DNA from 2 places in the Clostridium sp. ETTB3 genome. Region 1 is predicted to be linked to the other one. Evidence: riboswitches for the same ligand, from Rfam matches in the RefSeq annotation. Region 1 holds a riboswitch; the other holds the start of a gene.
The links. Region 1 has a riboswitch for FMN ahead of ACUN06_RS02465 (ECF transporter S component). Riboswitches for the same ligand answer to the same signal wherever they lie in the genome.
Positions count from the first base shown of each region.

Region 2: another riboswitch for FMN. It lies ahead of ribD (bifunctional diaminohydroxyphosphoribosylaminopyrimidine deaminase/5-amino-6-(5-phosphoribosylamino)uracil reductase RibD); the one in region 1 lies ahead of ACUN06_RS02465 (ECF transporter S component).

Region 1 covers NZ_CP199832.1:494,388-504,878, reverse strand. Annotated here, with positions in the region: gene licT (BglG family transcription antiterminator LicT) at 1-554, opposite strand, end outside; tRNA gene ACUN06_RS02495 (tRNA-Trp) at 754-827, opposite strand; gene recQ (DNA helicase RecQ) at 878-3,070, opposite strand; tRNA gene ACUN06_RS02485 (tRNA-Trp) at 3,201-3,274, opposite strand; gene tsaE (tRNA (adenosine(37)-N6)-threonylcarbamoyltransferase complex ATPase subunit type 1 TsaE) at 3,561-4,022, shown strand; gene tsaB (tRNA (adenosine(37)-N6)-threonylcarbamoyltransferase complex dimerization subunit type 1 TsaB) at 4,019-4,735, shown strand; gene rimI (ribosomal protein S18-alanine N-acetyltransferase) at 4,719-5,177, shown strand; gene ACUN06_RS02465 (ECF transporter S component) at 5,197-5,781, opposite strand; FMN riboswitch at 6,014-6,127, opposite strand; gene ACUN06_RS02460 (Tex family protein) at 6,184-8,346, opposite strand; gene ACUN06_RS02455 (M28 family metallopeptidase) at 8,877-10,241, shown strand; one part of gene prfB (peptide chain release factor 2) at 10,293-10,491, opposite strand, start outside.
Region 2 covers NZ_CP199832.1:1,437,782-1,445,563, forward strand. Annotated here, with positions in the region: gene ACUN06_RS07025 (sensor histidine kinase) at 29-481, opposite strand; gene ACUN06_RS07030 (response regulator) at 701-970, opposite strand; gene ACUN06_RS07035 (hypothetical protein) at 972-1,394, opposite strand; gene ACUN06_RS07040 (hypothetical protein) at 1,407-1,616, opposite strand; gene ACUN06_RS07045 (HAD family hydrolase) at 1,793-2,440, opposite strand; gene ribH (6,7-dimethyl-8-ribityllumazine synthase) at 2,444-2,905, opposite strand; gene ACUN06_RS07055 (bifunctional 3,4-dihydroxy-2-butanone-4-phosphate synthase/GTP cyclohydrolase II) at 2,924-4,126, opposite strand; gene ACUN06_RS07060 (riboflavin synthase) at 4,147-4,803, opposite strand; gene ribD (bifunctional diaminohydroxyphosphoribosylaminopyrimidine deaminase/5-amino-6-(5-phosphoribosylamino)uracil reductase RibD) at 4,815-5,897, opposite strand; FMN riboswitch at 6,175-6,289, opposite strand; gene ACUN06_RS07070 (flavodoxin family protein) at 6,352-6,969, opposite strand; gene ACUN06_RS07075 (hypothetical protein) at 7,037-7,204, opposite strand; gene ACUN06_RS07080 (MATE family efflux transporter) at 7,484-7,782, shown strand, end outside.

The sequences.
Region 1 (10,491 bases):
TTTAATACATCTTTAATAATTTTTGTTGATGTTATTGATTTAGTTGTTGTTTCCTTATACCCTGCGTTTACAAAATGCAATGCAATAAATCCAGCTTCATCTTCTGGAAGTTCTATATTAACCTTTTTATTTATATAATCAACAGCCCATAGCGAAACATTATATTCCGCTTTATGAATTCTTCTTATTTCACTTAACAATTCATTTTTTATAATAATTCCATTTTTATATCTTTTTATAGCAAAAGCGATATGATCAGCTAATGAAATATAAATTTGTTTATCTAATTCAACATTTAATTCCACTATTGCATAAGTTATAATTTCATCAGTTATTTCAAATATACCTTCTGGAATTTGATTAATTAATTTTTTTATCTTGTTTCCTAAATTTTCGTCATCTACTATAAATGTTTTTTCTATTTTTTTATCATCAATTAATTGACCTGGCTTTTTATTAAAAGCTATTCCACTTCCCATTAGAATTACTTCTTTCCTAGTATTAGGATCTATTGAAACAACTACATTATTATTTAAAACTTTTTCAACTATCATCTGCTTTCTCCCACCTTATACTACCAAAAAGAATGCCTAAATTTAGATTAATCTTAATTTAGGCTCTCATAAATTTTAACATTATAGATATTTAATTGTCAATTTCAAAATCTATTGTTATAGTTAACTTCACTAAATTCAAAGCCTTATGATTTCTTTATTATATATAAAAAAAGACTTAACAAAACTGCTAAGTCTTTGGCAGGGGTACTAGGAATCGAACCTAGCCTAATAGTTTTGGAGACTACTGTACTACCGATATACGATACCCCTCTAACAATGGCTATTCTACCATGTTAACATAATAATTGTCAAGTATTTTTTTAATTATAACTAATAATCTTTTTTAATACTACTGCTCTTATTGCATCATATGTTATTTCTTCTGGAACTACTTCCTTTATATCTTTTAACTTATTATATCCAACTTTGTCTATAGCATTTAAAACTATTTTTTCTTCATCATTATTAAAAAACTCCTCTAAATGTATTTCAAAATCTATTTTATTTCCTTCAGCAATATATTGTTGAATATGACTCATTACAGTAACTAAAGTTAATTTTCTTTCTTTAGCAACTTCTTTTATTGAACTACCTGATTTAATAAAATCTATAGTTATTTCATATGATTTCTTCTTTTCTTCATTATTATTTTTTTCTTTTTTCTTCTTTTCATTTTCCTTATTTAAAACTTCATCAAATGATATATTACTATTTTTCTTACTAATAAAACTCCATGTTACTTCAATATTATTTTCATTAATATATGATTTAATTTTTTCCATAAATTTTTCACCATATTTATTAAGTTTAGAATTACCAACACCACTTATATCTAAAAATTGTTCATTTGTTATTGGCATTCTATTACTAAGTTCTTTTAATGTAGAATCACCAAATACCATATATGGAGGTATTTTTTCTTCCCTAGAAATATTCATTCTTAATTCCTTTAATATAGTAAATAATTCGTTTTCTTCTATTTTAATTTTCTTAACTACTTGCTCTTTAACAAATACTTTTCTTTCTCCTCTTACAATCTCCATAGATTGTTTATTTAATGTTAAAACTGGATATTCTCCTTTATAGTTTAAATCTCCATGTGAAATTAGCATATTAATAAATTCGGTTAATTTATCTTTAGTATAATTTTTTACTATTCCATAAGTTGATAATTCATCAAATCCTAATTCATATACCTTTTTATTATTAGATCCCCTAAGTACATCTACTACCATTCCAATTCCAAATCTTTGATTCATTCTATAGACACATGAAATAACCTTTTGAGCATCAATAGTTTTATCTACTACTTCCCCTAGCGCCTCACAGTTACTACACTTATTACATTTATCATCATATTGCTCACCAAAGTAATTTAATATATATTTTCTATAACACTCCTGCGTATAAACTAAATTTATCATTGTTTGAAGCTTTTCAAGTTCATTTTCTTTTCTAATTTCACTTTCAGTTGCTGTTTCAATAATATATTTTTGAGTTTGAACATCACCTGGTGAAAAAAGCATTATACATTCACTTTCTTCACCATCTCTTCCTGCTCTTCCTATTTCCTGATAATATCCTTCTATATTTTTAGGCATATTATAATGTATTACATATCTTACATTTGGTTTATCTATTCCCATACCAAAAGCATTAGTAGCAATTATTATATTACACTTATCATATATAAAATTTTCTTGAGCTGTTTTTCTATAATCATCACTAAGTCCTGCATGATATTTTTCAACTTGCAATCCATTTGAATTTAATAACTCATATAAATTATCTACTTCTTTTCTTGTTGAAGCATATATTATTCCTGATTCATTTCTATTATTATTTATATAATTTAAAATATAATTTTTCTTATTTACTCCTTTTTCTATTATTATCTTAAGATTTTTTCTATCAAATCCAGATATAAATACTTTAGGATTATTCAATTTAAGTAAATTTACTATGTCTTTTCTAACTTCATCTGTAGCTGTTGCTGTAAATGCTGTAACTATTGGTCTATTTCTTAATAATGAAATTACCCTACTAATTCTTCTATAACTACTTCTAAAATCATGTCCCCATTGCGACACACAATGTGCCTCATCTATAGCAATCATTGAAACATTGATGCTTGCTATCAGTTCTATAAATGCTTGTGATTCTAATCTTTCTGGAGCAACATATAATATTTTTATTTCATTTTTTGCGGCTTCATCTAAAATATTATTTATTTCTATATTACTCAATGATGAATTAATATAAGCAGACTTAATTCCTAGATTATTTATATTATCTACTTGATCTTTCATAAGAGATATTAATGGTGATATAACTATTGTTATACCATCTAATAATATTGCAGGTACTTGATAACAAATCGATTTACCTCCACCTGTAGGCATAATAGTTAAAACATCATTTCCATTTAGTATTTCTCTTATTATTTCCTCTTGCCCTTCTCTAAATGAGCTATATCCATAATATTGTTTTAAAATCTCTAAGACCTTATCCATAAATTCTCCTTACTGCTACAATCTATTTTCTTTTTAATTATTAACTTCATCATTTAATTTATTCAAACATTCGTTCTTATTTTTAAAAAAATTATAAAAAAAGCTAGTAAGAAATTCTTACTAGCTTCTTTGGCAGGGGTACTAGGAATCGAACCTAGCCTAATAGTTTTGGAGACTACTGTACTACCGATATACGATACCCCTAAGTACAAAATATATTATATATTATGTTATACATAAAATCAATATTTTTTCTACTATTTTTCTATTATTCTTTTCTTTTTCGTACTTTTTGGATAAAATATAAAATAACAAATGTTTTTAGTTTGTAGTTATCAAGTGACAAGTTTCTGATGAAATTACTTAAGGAATTTCTAAAAATATATTTTTCAAAATTCAGCCCAAGCTGAATTTTTTCCTTAACTACTAACTACTAACTTCTAACTTCTAACTACAAAATACTAATTAACCGAAAGGGGATGATTTTAACATGATTATTTCTGTTAATAGTGTTGAGCAAACTACAAACCTTGGTATGGAACTTGGCAAGATTTTAAATGCTGGTGACATAATTTGCTTAACAGGGGATTTAGGTACTGGTAAAACACATATAACTAAGGGAATTGCTAAAGGTTTAGGCATAACTGATTACATAACAAGCCCAACTTTTACAATTGTGAATGAATATGATTCTGGTCGTTTAAAATTAAATCATTTTGATGTTTATAGAGTTTCAGATCCTGATGAAATATATGCAATAGGATTCGATGATTATATTTTCTCTGATGCAGTTTCAATAATTGAATGGGCTAATTATATTGAAGAAATATTACCAAAGGATTTTTTACATATTTATATAGAAAAAGACCTAGAAAAAGGCGAAGACTATAGAAAAATCACTATAACTCCATATGGAGAAAGATATGATTATATAAAGGAGTTAAAAATATGATAGTTTTAAGCGTTGATTCTTCATCTTTAGTAACTACAGTTGCTTTACTTAAAGATGAATTTATACTTGGTGAATATACTTTAAACTTTAAAAGAGAACATTCTGTTATCTTAATGGAAAAAATAAAAATGCTATTAAACGAGTGCCAAATTGATATAAGTGAAGTTGATGGTTTTGTAGTTTCTAAGGGACCCGGCTCATTTACTGGACTTAGAATTGGAATGGCAACTATTAAAGGATTAAGTATGGGAGCAAATAAGCCTTATGTTTCAATTTCAAGTTTAGATGCATTAGCAAACTCTTTAATTACATTTGATGGTATAATATGTCCAATTATGGATGCATTAAGAGATAATGTTTATACTGGTCTTTATAAAAATATTGATAGTAAACTAGTAAAATTACTTGATTGCACATCTTTAGATTTAAGTGAACTTGCTGAAATATTAAATGAAAAAGGTGAAAAAGTTATTTTCACTGGTGATGGTATGTTTAAACACAAAGAATTCTTATCTAAAAATATAAATAATTGTGAATTTGCTCCAAACCATTTAAGTATCATTAGGGCCTCTTCTTTAGGAGAGCTTGGTATGGAAAAACTTAAATCTGGAGAGGTTGATGATATGAATTCTGCTCCACTTTATATTAAAAAACCACAAGCACAAAGGGAGCTTGAACAAAGGCTGGCTATGAAAAATGAAAATAAATTATAGTCTTATGAATGAAACCCATGTAAATGGTATATATCAATTAAGTAACGAATGCTTTGCTATTCCTTGGAGTTTAGATTCAATTAATAATGAACTAAATAATCCATTAGCAAAGTATGTAATTGCAGAAGATTTATTAACAAGTGAAGTTATTGGATTTGTAGGAGTATGGATAATTGCTGGAGAAGGTGATATTACAAATATTGCTGTAAGTCCAAAATATAGAAAACAAGGCATTGCATCAAATTTGTTAATAAAATTATTTGATGTGTGTAAAACTTTTAATTGTGAAGATATCACTTTAGAAGTTAGAGCTTCAAACACTCCTGCTCAAAACCTTTATAAGAAATTTAACTTTAAAGAAGAAGGTATAAGAAAAGGATATTATTCAGATAATGGTGAAGATGCCATTATAATGTGGAAAAGAGGGAATTGCACTAAATAGATTGTGCAATTCCCTCTTTTTATGCAATCTTTTTGTTTCTATTTTCAAATTTACTATCAACTTTAAATATTGACTTAGATACCTTTTTATATAATAAATAAGTTAATACTGATACAATAGCTGCTTTTATTGCATTAAATGGAATTATCCCAAAGAATATATAATTTGCTAATGCTGCACCTTTCATATCCATTCCAAACAAAGGTAATAATATATACACATTAGCTAATATACCTGCTACTTGCATTACTAATGCACCACTAATCATTCCAATAATTGCAGTCTTTTTGCTTTTATTTCTATGATATATATATGTTGCTGGCATTATTAAAGCAAGTCCAACTATAATATTAGCAATTTCTCCAACAAATGCAGTTCCAGTTCCCTTTAATAAAAATCTTAAAACTACCTTTAATATTACTATGGCTCCTCCAGTTATAGGACCATAAGCAAATCCCCCCATTAATGCTGGTACTTCACTTAAATCAATTTGTAACCATGGAAATGCCGGTATTATTGGAAAATCAAAATACATAAGTACTACCGAAATAGCCACTAATAAAGATACCTTAATCATTTTGTTTAAATTTTTTGATGAATTCATATATAGATTCTCCTCCCAAAAGTCATCCTCGTGGGCATTAGCTAAATTAATCAATATATTTGATAATAGTTTGTAATATTTATAATGTTTAATAGATATAAAAAGCCCTGATGTTATAAACATCAGGGCATTAAAAACAAAGCTATTAATAAATATAATTTATATATGCAATAAATTTAATTATCAATTAGATAATTAAATTATTATCAATGCTATATTTATATAATTTAACTCTTACCTTCTTTCATCCAGACTTTACTGTCGGCTTCGGAGTTACACCGAATCTGCAAAATTGCTCGCGGGCTATACCGCCGGTAGGGACTTTCACCCTGCCCTGAAGATATTTTTTATTTATTTTTATTATATAATATAATTCCATTTTTTTCAACAACTTTTTTTTCTTTACTTAACCTCTTTCATAGTTAATGAAATTCTCTTTCTCTTTTCATCAACTTCCATAATTCTAACTTTAATTACATCTCCAACCTTAACTATATCTAATGGATGCTTAACAAACTTATTGGCCATTTGGCTCTTATGAACTAATCCATCTTGATGAACACCAATATCAACAAAAGCACCAAAGTCTGATACATTTCTTACAGTTCCCATAAGTTCCATTCCAGGCTTTAAATCCTTTAAATCTATAACACCAGTTTTTAAAATTGGCTTAGGCATATCTTCTCTTGGATCTCTTCCTGGTTTTTGTAATTCTTTAATTATATCCTTTAAAGTTAACTCACCAATTTCAAGTTCTTTAACAAGATTCTTTAATCCCTTTGAATTAACTCTTTCTTCAATATCATTTAAATTTCTATTTTTTAAATCTTCCTTATTGTATCCTAAAATATCTATAAGCTTTCCTGCTGCTTCATATGATTCTGGATGAACTGAAGTATTATCTAAAGGCTCTTTACTTTCCATAACTCTTAAAAAGCCTGCACATTGTTCATATGCTTTTTGTCCAAGTCTCTTAACCTTTAATAATTCTTTTCTACTCTTAAATCCTCCAACTTCATCTCTATAAGAAACTATATTGTTAGCAATTGATGCATTAACACCTGCAATATATGTTAAAAGTGATGGTGTTGCAGTATTTAAATCCACTCCAACCTTATTAACAGAGTCCTCAACTACACCAGCTAATGATTCATCTAATTTTTTTGGAGTAACATCATGTTGATATTGACCAACACCTATTGCTTTAGGATCTATTTTTACAAGTTCAGCCATAGGATCTTGTAATCTTCTTCCTATTGAAATAGCACCTCTTATAGTAACATCTAAATCTGGATATTCCTTAGCTGCAAGTTCTGAAGCTGAATATACAGAGGCACCTGCTTCCGATACAATTACATATGCTAACTCTTTTCCGCTTTCCTTTTTAATTTCATTTATCATTTCAGAAATAACTTCTTCTGACTCTCTAGATGCAGTACCATTCCCTAAAGAAATAACATCAACATCATATTTATATATAAGTTCTTTCAATATTTTCTTAGTACCTTCTACATCATTCTTAGGTAAAGTAGGATATACTGTAGATTTTTCTAAGAACTTACCTGTAGAATCTAAAACTGCAACCTTACATCCTGTTCTAAACCCTGGATCATATCCCATAACCACTTTTCCCTTTATTGGTGCTTGCATTAAAAGAGCCTTTAAATTTTCCTTAAATATTAATATTGCTCCTTCTTCACCTTTATCTGTTAATTCACTTCTTATTTCTCTTTCTATTGAAGGATATATTAATCTCTTAAGTGAATCTTTTATTGCTAACTTTAAATATTCATCTGTAGCTTTATTTCCCTTTAACAATTTACTTTGAAGATATGTTATTATTTTCTCTTCGTTAGCAATTACCTTAACAGATAATACCTTTTCTTTCTCTCCTCTATTTATTGCTAATATTCTATGTGCAGGAATTTTACTTACATCTTCGCTATAATCATAATACATTTCAAATGGAGTTGGTTCTTCACTTGAACCCTTAGATTCAATTTTTCCCTCTCTCATTACAAGTTCTCTTATCCACTTTCTAAATCCTGCATCATCAGAAATACATTCAGCAACTATATCTAAAGCTCCGCTTATAGCTTCATCCACAGTAAGTACCTTTTTTTCTTCATCTATATACTTACTAGCTTCTTCTCTTATATCACCTTTAAAAGTTCCTTCTAAAATTAAATTAGCTAATGGCTTTAACCCCTTTTCTAAAGCTATTGTTGCTCTTGTCCTCTTCTTTTGTTTATAAGGTCTATAAATATCGTCAACTTCTGTTAAGGTATCAGCCTTTTCTAAAGCTTTAACTATATCATCATTTAATTTACCTTGTTCATCTATTAATCTTAAAACATCTTCTTTTCTATCTTTTAAATTTCTTAAATAAGTTAATCTTTCAAAAAACTTTCTGAGAACATCATCACTTAGTCCACCTGTTTGTTCTTTTCTATATCTAGAGATAAAAGGAACTGTATTTCCTTCATCTAATAATTTAATTACATTTTGTACTTGCTTTAAAGTTATGTCTAATTCTTTGGTTAATCTTTCTTCTATATTTACCATAAATTCCTCCAATAAAATTAATCATCTATAAAATTACTTTTCTAATTTAGTATAACATATTTTTACACTATTGATATTATGTTAATAGAATAGTATAATTTATTTGTAAAATATTACCAATTAATTGAAAGGTGGAATTTGCTTGAATAAATTTTTAAACGGATTTTTAAATATATGTCTCATTGTATTTATTATTCTCTTAGTATTAAACCAACTATATATAATTGATTTTTCACTAAATTTAAGAAATATATTTATATTTTTAACATTAATAATAATTTTATTAACTGCAACAACTCAAATATTAATAGGTAAATCTAATTTTTTAAAATTTATTAGCAGTGTTATATTAATAACGATTATATTAGGTGGAATTTCCTTTGTACTAACAAAACAACTCAACATGTTTTTATATATTTGTCTTTTAACATCATTATTTCAATGTATTTTTGAACTTATTAAAAATAACGCATAATATTTTTCCTCACATAATATTATTAAGTATAATACTATTTGTGAGGTCTTTTTTTATGAAGAAAAAAACTTTATACTTTTCACTTTTATCATTAATTTCCTTATTATTATTATTAACACTTCATCTTAATAATACATATTCAGAATTCAATTCATCTAATGTTCGTAATAATATATATGTTTTATCCTCCAATACATTAGGAGGAAGGCTCGCTGGAAGTACTGAAAATGAAATTGCAGCTGAAATAATAAAAAATAGATTTATAAATTGTGGATTAAAATCATTAAATAATGATGGTAAGTATACTCAAACATTTAATACAGTTTGCCCAGTTATTACAAACTCTTCTCCATATTTAAAAATAGAAAATAATGGTGAAGTAGAAGAGGAACTTCAATATGGAGTTGACTTTAAAGAAGATATGATAAATTTTAAAAATAATACTTTTTCATTTTCAAAATCAGATAAAATAAACTCCTATTTATCTTATCTTGATATAACATGTAATGATGGATCATTTTTATTATATGTACCAAAAAATAATGATTTTTCATTTAGAAGTTCTTTTTTTAGTGATTTTTCAAAAGATGCAGTAATTATGATTTCTCAAAATACCTTTAATAAAGTGCTTAATAGTTTAAATGAAGGTAAAGAAATTTCAATTCATATTCCATTTGAAGAAGAAGAAAAGACAATTTCTAATGTTATAGGTGTAATTAAGGGATTTAATTCATCACTTCCTCCATTTATAGTCACAGCACATTATGATCATCTTGGAAAAGATGGCTTAGGAGTTAATTATTCTGGTGCATTAGATAATGCATCTGGAACTTCATTTTTATTAGAATTAAGCAGAAGCCTTTCAACTTACGGAAAACCTAAAAGGGATATTATTTTTGTAGCATTAAATGCTGAGGAATTTGGATTATTAGGTTCAAAAGCATTTGCTGAAGAAAACTTATTTACTATACAAGATTCTAAAGTTATAAATTTTGATATGATTGGAAGTGCTGATTATCCTATAAGTTTAATGCAAGGTAGTAAATTTAAAAATACAGATTCTGAATTGTTAAACTCAATAAAATCAATTTGTAATGAAAAATCAATTCCTTATGAAGTTTTATATGAAGATTCTAGTGATCATGCTAGTTTCAATAACTTAAATATAGATGCATTAAGCTTTTGTCATAGTGATAAAACTAGAATTCATACTCCTAATGATACCTTAGATTATATAGACACTAATGCTATCAATACTGTTTATAGTGTTGTTGAAACAGAAATTAAAGGTTATTGCTATAGCAAATTAACTAATTTTATATATAGCTCAAAATCAATTTTATTTATATCAATAGCTTTACTAACCCTTATAATTTGGGGTATATATATTGAAATTAAGAATAAGTCAAATTTAAAATAATATACAAAAAATACTAGCTATCTTAATTAAATTAAAACAGCTAGTATTTTTTTATTTAGATATGCTTTTTAAATAAGTTGTTATAAATTGATCTATATCACCATTCATTACTGCATTAACATTTGATGTTTCTTCATTAGTTCTATGATCCTTAACCATATTATAAGGATGGAATACATATGATCTAATCTGACTTCCCCATCCCATATCCTTAAGCTCTCCAGTTAAATCTTCTATTTTTTCTTTATGA
Region 2 (7,782 bases), 940 kb from region 1:
TTAATACATCCAACTTAATACAGCATTTTTAAATATTTAGTATTATTTTATATTCTGTTCCCTTTGTGTTATCAAGCAATTTTATACTTCCACTATGCTTTTCTATAATAGCTTTAGTAATAGCAAGTCCTAACCCAGCCCCCTCTGTTGACGAGCTTCTAGCTTTATCTTCTCTTACAAAAGCCTCAAAGATTTTATCTCTTATTTCTTCATTAATACCTCTTCCATCATCAAAAATCCTTATTTCAATTCTATCATTAAACTTTCGTGATATAACAGATAAAGTTGTATTTTTTTCATTATATTTTATAGCATTATCTATTAAATTACTTATTGCTCTTGTAAATTTAACTTCATCAATATTAACTAAATATTCTTCTTCAGATATATTAAAATCATAATTAAAATCTTTTGCCTCTAGCTCCGGAATATAATAAGCAACAATTTCTCTTAAGACTTCATTTACATCTACATTTTTCATATTTAATTTATAATCCATACTATCTAATAAAGAAAATTCAAATAAATCAGTTATTATTTTAGTTGCTCTCCTTGAATTTATGTTAATTATAGTTAAATATTCTTGTTTTTCTTCTTTATTATTTACATATTGATAACAACGTCTTAATTGAGATGCTACTCTCGCTGTTAACTCAATGGTATTAATTGGTTTAACTATGTAATCATCAGCACCTAATCCTCATGCTAAAACCTTATCACTATCAGTTGACATAGCTGTTATAAAAATTATTGGAATCACAGAAGTTTTTCTTATTTCTTCCATTACAGTTATACCATCTATATTAGGCATCATTATATCTAATAATGCTAAATGAACTTCTTGATTTTTAAAAGCTTCTAAAGTTTCTATTCCATCTTTACATTCAATTACCTCATAACCTTCTTTCTTCATATTTAAAGCTAATAACCTTCTTATATCGTCTTCATCTTCAGCAATTAAAATTTTCATATTATTTATCCTCCAATAATTTTTCCTTAATAGAACAATAATATTCATTAAGTCCATTTATAAACCATATAGGAAAATATTGTTCATTTAAGTTATTATCTTTAAAAAAGTTATCAAGTAAATAATTATAATATAAGTTAAATAATTTTTCTTTAAAACTCATTGACTGTATTACAAATGAATCATCATTTTCTCTTATTTTTGGTAAGTTATTAATAATTTCTCTAAAAACATCTTCAACATTCATATATGTTTTATTATAATACCCAGCCCCATGTCTTTGTGTATCTCCTATGCTCAATCCTTCTTGAAATATTTCTTTATCAAAATCTAACTGAATTGTAAGTTCTTCTTTAGGAATATATCCTAAAATTTCATTTGATTTTACTTCAATTTTATCTAAATATGAAAATAATAAAGGCAAAGCTATTTCAACTTATTCATTATGAAGTATTTTGTAGTTTTTATATAATGTTTCTTTAAAGTTATTTTTATATTCTTTATCTTCAAATTGTGAATAATAAATTTTATTTATTTTATATTTTATAAATTTTTTTCCAGGAGTACTATTAGTATAAGCTATTCCCATCCCTACAATAATAACAAGACTTGTCCCAATTATAATTTTCTTCTTATATTTTATCATTTTTATTATTATCCCCCTAAATATTCAGTATTTTTAATTAAATTTCTTTAATCTTTATCAATTGGTATTGTTAATCTTAATATTAAGATAATATATTATAATTAATCTACTATTATATAAACCTTAAATTTACATTAAATTAGTATCATTGAAAAAAGAGATATAGCTAATAAAAGCTATATCTCTATAATAGATATAATATCCTTAAAATTATCTATAATATAATCAGCATCTTTAAGTTCATTATAATTTCCATAGCCATAACCACACCCAATAGAAAATAAATTATACCTCTTTGCCAATTCTATATCAACAAACCTATCACCAATAACAATAAAATCACCTTGGTACTTCTTCTTAATACACTCAAAAATTTCATACTTAGGTATAAAATTAAAATTTTCACTGCAATAAAAATCTATAAAATACTTATTTAAATTAAATGCTTCTATATGTTTATACATATAGCTAGATTTACAGTTACTTAAAAATATTAACTTATATCCATATTCATTTAATTTATTAAGTGTTTCTATAACACCATTATATAGCTGAGCTTTTCCTTCAGATATATATTTAATCATAGATTCTCCTATAATTGAACTACACTTTTCTTTTTCACACTTTGGCAAATTGGGAATAAATGTATTCCACATATCCTTTGCACTTAGGCCAAGAAATTTACTTATTTCTTGTTCTGAAAACTCTCTTTTCTTTGCATAACCATTATCAACTAAATAATCATAAGCTGTCATAAAAGCAGGTTTATATATTTTTATACTATTATGCAAAGTACCATCGTAATCAAAAATAATGTATTTCATGGACTAAAAACTCTTTAAAAGATTAGCCATTTCAATAGCTGTAACCGCTGCATCATATCCCTTATTGCCTGCCTTAGTACCAGCTCTTTCTATAGCTTGTTCAATACTATCAGTAGTTAAAACACCAAAGATTACTGGTTTTTCTGTTTGAAGTGATACATTTGCAATTCCTTTTGAAACTTCTGTACAAACATAAGCAAAATGAGGTGTTGCTCCTTTTATAACTGCTCCTAAGCAAATTACTACATCATACTTATCATTTTTAGCCATTTTTTTTGCTATTAGTGGTATTTCAAATGCTCCTGGAACCCATGCAATATCTATATTATTTTCTTCTACTCCATGCCTCTTTAAACCATCTAAGGCTCCACCTAATAACTTTGATACTATAAATTCATTAAATCTTCCTACTACAATTCCAACTTTAAGCCCTTGTGTTACTAAGTTTCCTTCTAATATTCTCATTTCTTATTCCTCCTAATTTTAAAGCATATGTCCAAGCTTTTCTTTTTTAGTTTGTAAGTAAAATTCATTTTTCTCATTGTGATTCATTTGAATTGGAACTCTATTTACAATTTCTATTCCATACATTTCTAATCCATCTATCTTTCTAGGATTATTAGTCATTAATTTCACTTTAGAAACACCTAAATCTTTTAATATTGCAGCTGCAACATCGTAACGTCTAATATCTGCTGGAAAACCTAACATTTCATTAGCTTCTACAGTATCATAGCCCTTATCTTGAAGCGCATAAGCCCTTAATTTATTAATAAGTCCTATACCTCTTCCCTCTTGTCTCATATAGAGTAAAACTCCACTGCCCTCTTCAGCAATTCTCTTCATAGCTGCATCATACTGTTCTCCACAATCACATCTTTTAGAGCCTAGAGCATCTCCCGTTAAACATTCAGAATGTACTCTAGTTAATACTTTAGTATTTTCATTTATTTCTCCCTTAACTAAAGCAACATGATGTTCACCATTTAACTCATTTACAAAGCCAAACATTTTAAAATCACCATATCTAGTTGGCATTTTAATTTCTACTACTCTTTTTACTAAATTTTCTTTTTCCTCTATTTTTCTTCTATACTTAACTAAATCTTTGATTGTAATTATTTTTAAATTATGATCATTTGAAAATTTTATTAAATCTGCTGTCCTAGCCATAGTACCATCATCCTTCATAATCTCACATATAATTCCTGCACCTTTTAATCCGGCAAGTTTAGCTAAATCTACAGCAGCTTCTGTATGTCCATTTCTTTCTAATACTCCCCCTTTTTTAGCTACTAAAGGAAATACATGTCCTGGCCTTCTAAAGTCTTCCGCCTTAGAGTTACAATCTATAACCTTTTGAATTGTAATCGCTCTTTCAAATGCTGATATTCCAGTAGTTGTATCAACATGATCAATAGATACTGTAAAAGCAGTCTCATGATTATCTGTATTTTTATCAACCATTGGTTCTATTTTTAATTTATTTAATCTATTTTCTTCAACAGGCATACAAATAAGCCCACGTCCATACTTAGTCATAAAGTTTATAGCTTCACCTGTAACTTTCTCTGCTGCCATTAATAAATCCCCTTCATTTTCTCTATCAGGATCATCAACAACAATTATAATTTTTCCTTCCTTTATATCTTTAATAGCATCTTCAACCATATTAAATTTATACATAAAACCTTGCTCCTTTCATATTAGAAAAATCCATTTTCTCTTAGAAAATCTTCTGTTAACAATGTGTTCTTTTTGTTTTCTTCCTTTTTTGATAACTCCATAACCTTTTCAACATATTTTGAAATCACATCACATTCAAGATTAACAGTATCACCATTATTCTTAGTTAATAAGGTGGTTTTTTGTGCAGTATGAGGTATTATTGAAACTTTAAATACAGATTTATCTACATATGAAACCGTTAAACTTATACCATCAATTGTTATTGAACCTTTTAAAACTATATATCTTAAAATATCACTTGTAGTTCTTATAGTGACCCAAGTAGAATTATCCTCTTTCATTAATGAAAGAATTTCACCAGTTCCATCTATATGTCCACTTACAATATGACCTCCTAATCTACTTTTTAAAGTTAATGCTCTTTCTAAATTAACTTTACTTCCTACTTGTAAATCTCCTAAATTACTTCTCCTTAGTGTTTCAGCCATAACATCAGCTTCAAAACTATTTATCTTTAAATCTGTTACAGTAAGACATACCCCATTAGTACAAATACTATCTCCTATCTTTGTATTTTCTAAAACCTTATTTGATTTTATTAATAATTTTGAAGATTTAACACCTTTTTTTATTTCCTGTATAACACCTAATTCTTCAATTATACCTGTAAACATATAATCATCTCCTAACCTATATATCCTTCAACTAAGATATCTTCATCTACAATATTGGCAGTAATATCTTTCAATTTAAATGCATCATTTAATTTATCTATTCCTATGCCACCTACTGGTGTCTTGGAAAATTCTCCTCCTATAATTTTAGGGGATATATAAATCATTACTTTATCAACTATATTTTCTTCTAAAGCAGAATAATTAAGAGTTCCTCCTCCTTCTAATAAAATACTATCTATATTTAATTCTCCAAGCTTTTTAATAAGAGCATTTAAATTAACTTGTCCATTTTTTTCTTCTATAATCAACACCTTAATATTCTTTTTTAATAACTCTTGCATATTTTTCATATTTGCTCTTTTTGTGGTTGCTATTATTGTTTTATTGTCGTTATTTTGTAATACTTTAGAATTCATAGGTATTCTTAATATACTATCAACAATAATTCTTATTGGATTACTTCCATTTTGTATTCTACAAGTTAATTCTGGATCATCTTTAATTACAGTATTTACTCCTACCATAATTCCAGAAAGCTTATTTCTTAAATTATGAACTTGTAATCTTGATTTTTTAGAACTAATCCATTTAGATTCACCAGTTCTTGTTGCTATTTTTCCATCAAGGGACATAGCAGCTTTTAATACTACAAAAGGCTTTTTAGATAATATATATTTTATAAATACTTCATTAAGCTTTTTACATTCATCTTCTAATATACCAACCTTTACTTCTATACCAGCTTTTTTTAATTTATCTACTCCCTTTCCTGCAACTAACGGATTAGGATCAATCATCCCAATAACTACTCGCTTTATATTATTTTCAACTATTTTATCTACACATGGTGGTGTTTTACCGTAATGAGAGCATGGTTCTAAAGTTACATACATAGTAGCTTCACTTGGATCTTCCTTTAAACTTTTAAATGCATTTACTTCAGCATGTCCTTCCCCATATTTTTCATGATAGCCTTCTCCAATTACAATTCCATCCCTTACAATTACAGCTCCAACCATTGGATTTGGATTTACTTTTCCTTCCCCTTTCCTTGCCAATTCAATGGCTAACTGCATAAATTTTTTATCCAAATTTATCACCTCACAATGAAATTAATTTGAATTTAATAAATCATTCAAAAAAAGCCCTGAGATTTTTACTCAGGGCTTAATAATTTGAAATTATTCTTATATTAGTATTTTATTTACAATCAATTCAATAAAAAATATTTAATAAATATAACTATAAAAATAAAATTTATAAAAATAATCATATAAATTTTGTGAAAATATAAAAGCTCTGAAATATAAAATATTTCAGAGCATAAATACACAAAACTAATATAGTATTTTTAACTACTATATTTACATTTATCTTCTTTCATCCAGACTTTACTGTCGGCCTCGGAGTCTCACCGAATCTGCTAAAATAGCTCGCGGGCTTTACCGCCGGTAGGGAATTTCACCCTGCCCTGAAGATTTATTAAATTATAATTTAATATTATTATAAATACTATTTTTTGTCAATAATTATTTAATTTATATTTTACCTAATAAAATTTGTTCTTTCAACTGGAACTAATTCAGGAAGTGGTACATTTTTAGCTGCTTCTTTACACTTAATTAAATACGCCATGTTTCTTGCTAATACTTTCATTGTTCTAACGCCCTCTAAATCTTGTACAACCTCTTCTGGTGTATTTCCATGTATTTGATTCCAATAAACAGATGACACTATAGGCATTTCATTTATTGTAAAGTATTTATTTAATTGATCAAATGTAGCACTTGCTCCACCTCTACGACATGAAACAATACTTGCTCCAAATTTATGTCTTAATTGATTTTTATCTGTTGAATAAAAAAGCCTGTCTAAAAATGAAGTTGCTGCTCCACTTGCTGCGGCATAATGAACAGGAGAACCTACAATAAAACCATCAGCACGTTCTATTTCTTTACTTACTTCATTAACTAAATCATCATGCACACATTTACCAAGTTTTCTACAAGCGGTACATCCAGTACATCCTATTATTGGCTTATTTCCAACCTCATAAAATTTAACTTCTATTCCCTCATTAATTAACTCATTTTCAATTATTTTTAATGCTGTATATGTGCATCCTTTCGATTTTGGACTTCCATTAAGTAATATTACCTTCATTTAAAACACTCCTATACTAATTTTATATAAATATTATAAATTTAAACCTATTATTTAAGCTAAATTTTTAGCCATAGCACTTTACATAACTCCTTGCTCTACTTAAAGCTATAATTATTTTATATTCAAAATTTATAATGTCTGTTTTTTTATTATAATAATGAGTTAATAATTCACCTTCAAACTCTATACATTCAACTACATCATTTAAATTTACCTTCATTTTATTATTCAATCAAATCACATCTTTCTATTATTATTTATACTAAGATTATTTTATCATATTTTCAATTTATCTTATATGCTTTTAAATGTTTTACATATTATAAATTGACATTAATATATATATATGATAACATTATAAAAAAATATGTCCGTCTTGACATTACTAAGACTATAAATTTTGTTGTTTCTGATATAAAAACAGCCAAATTTATAGTCTTTTTTTCTGTGAAAAATTATTAAAAATTATAAGTTTTTTTAAATATTAATATTAAAGGAGATGTATAAAAATATGAATCAAAATTATATGAAGGAAAAACCCATTTTACCATTGCTACTATCATTATCTCTTCCAGCTATGATATCAATGATGGTAAACTCACTTTATAACATAATTGATAGTATTTTTGTCGCAAAAATAGGTGAAAATGCAATGACTGCTATATCACTTGTTTATCCTATACAAAATGTTATCATATCACTTGCTGTTGGGTTTGGTGTGGGAATAAATGCTATGATTGCTCTTTATTTAGGAGCTGGAAAAAAGCAAAGAGCTAATGTTGTAGCTACTCAAGGCATGGCTCTTAGTAT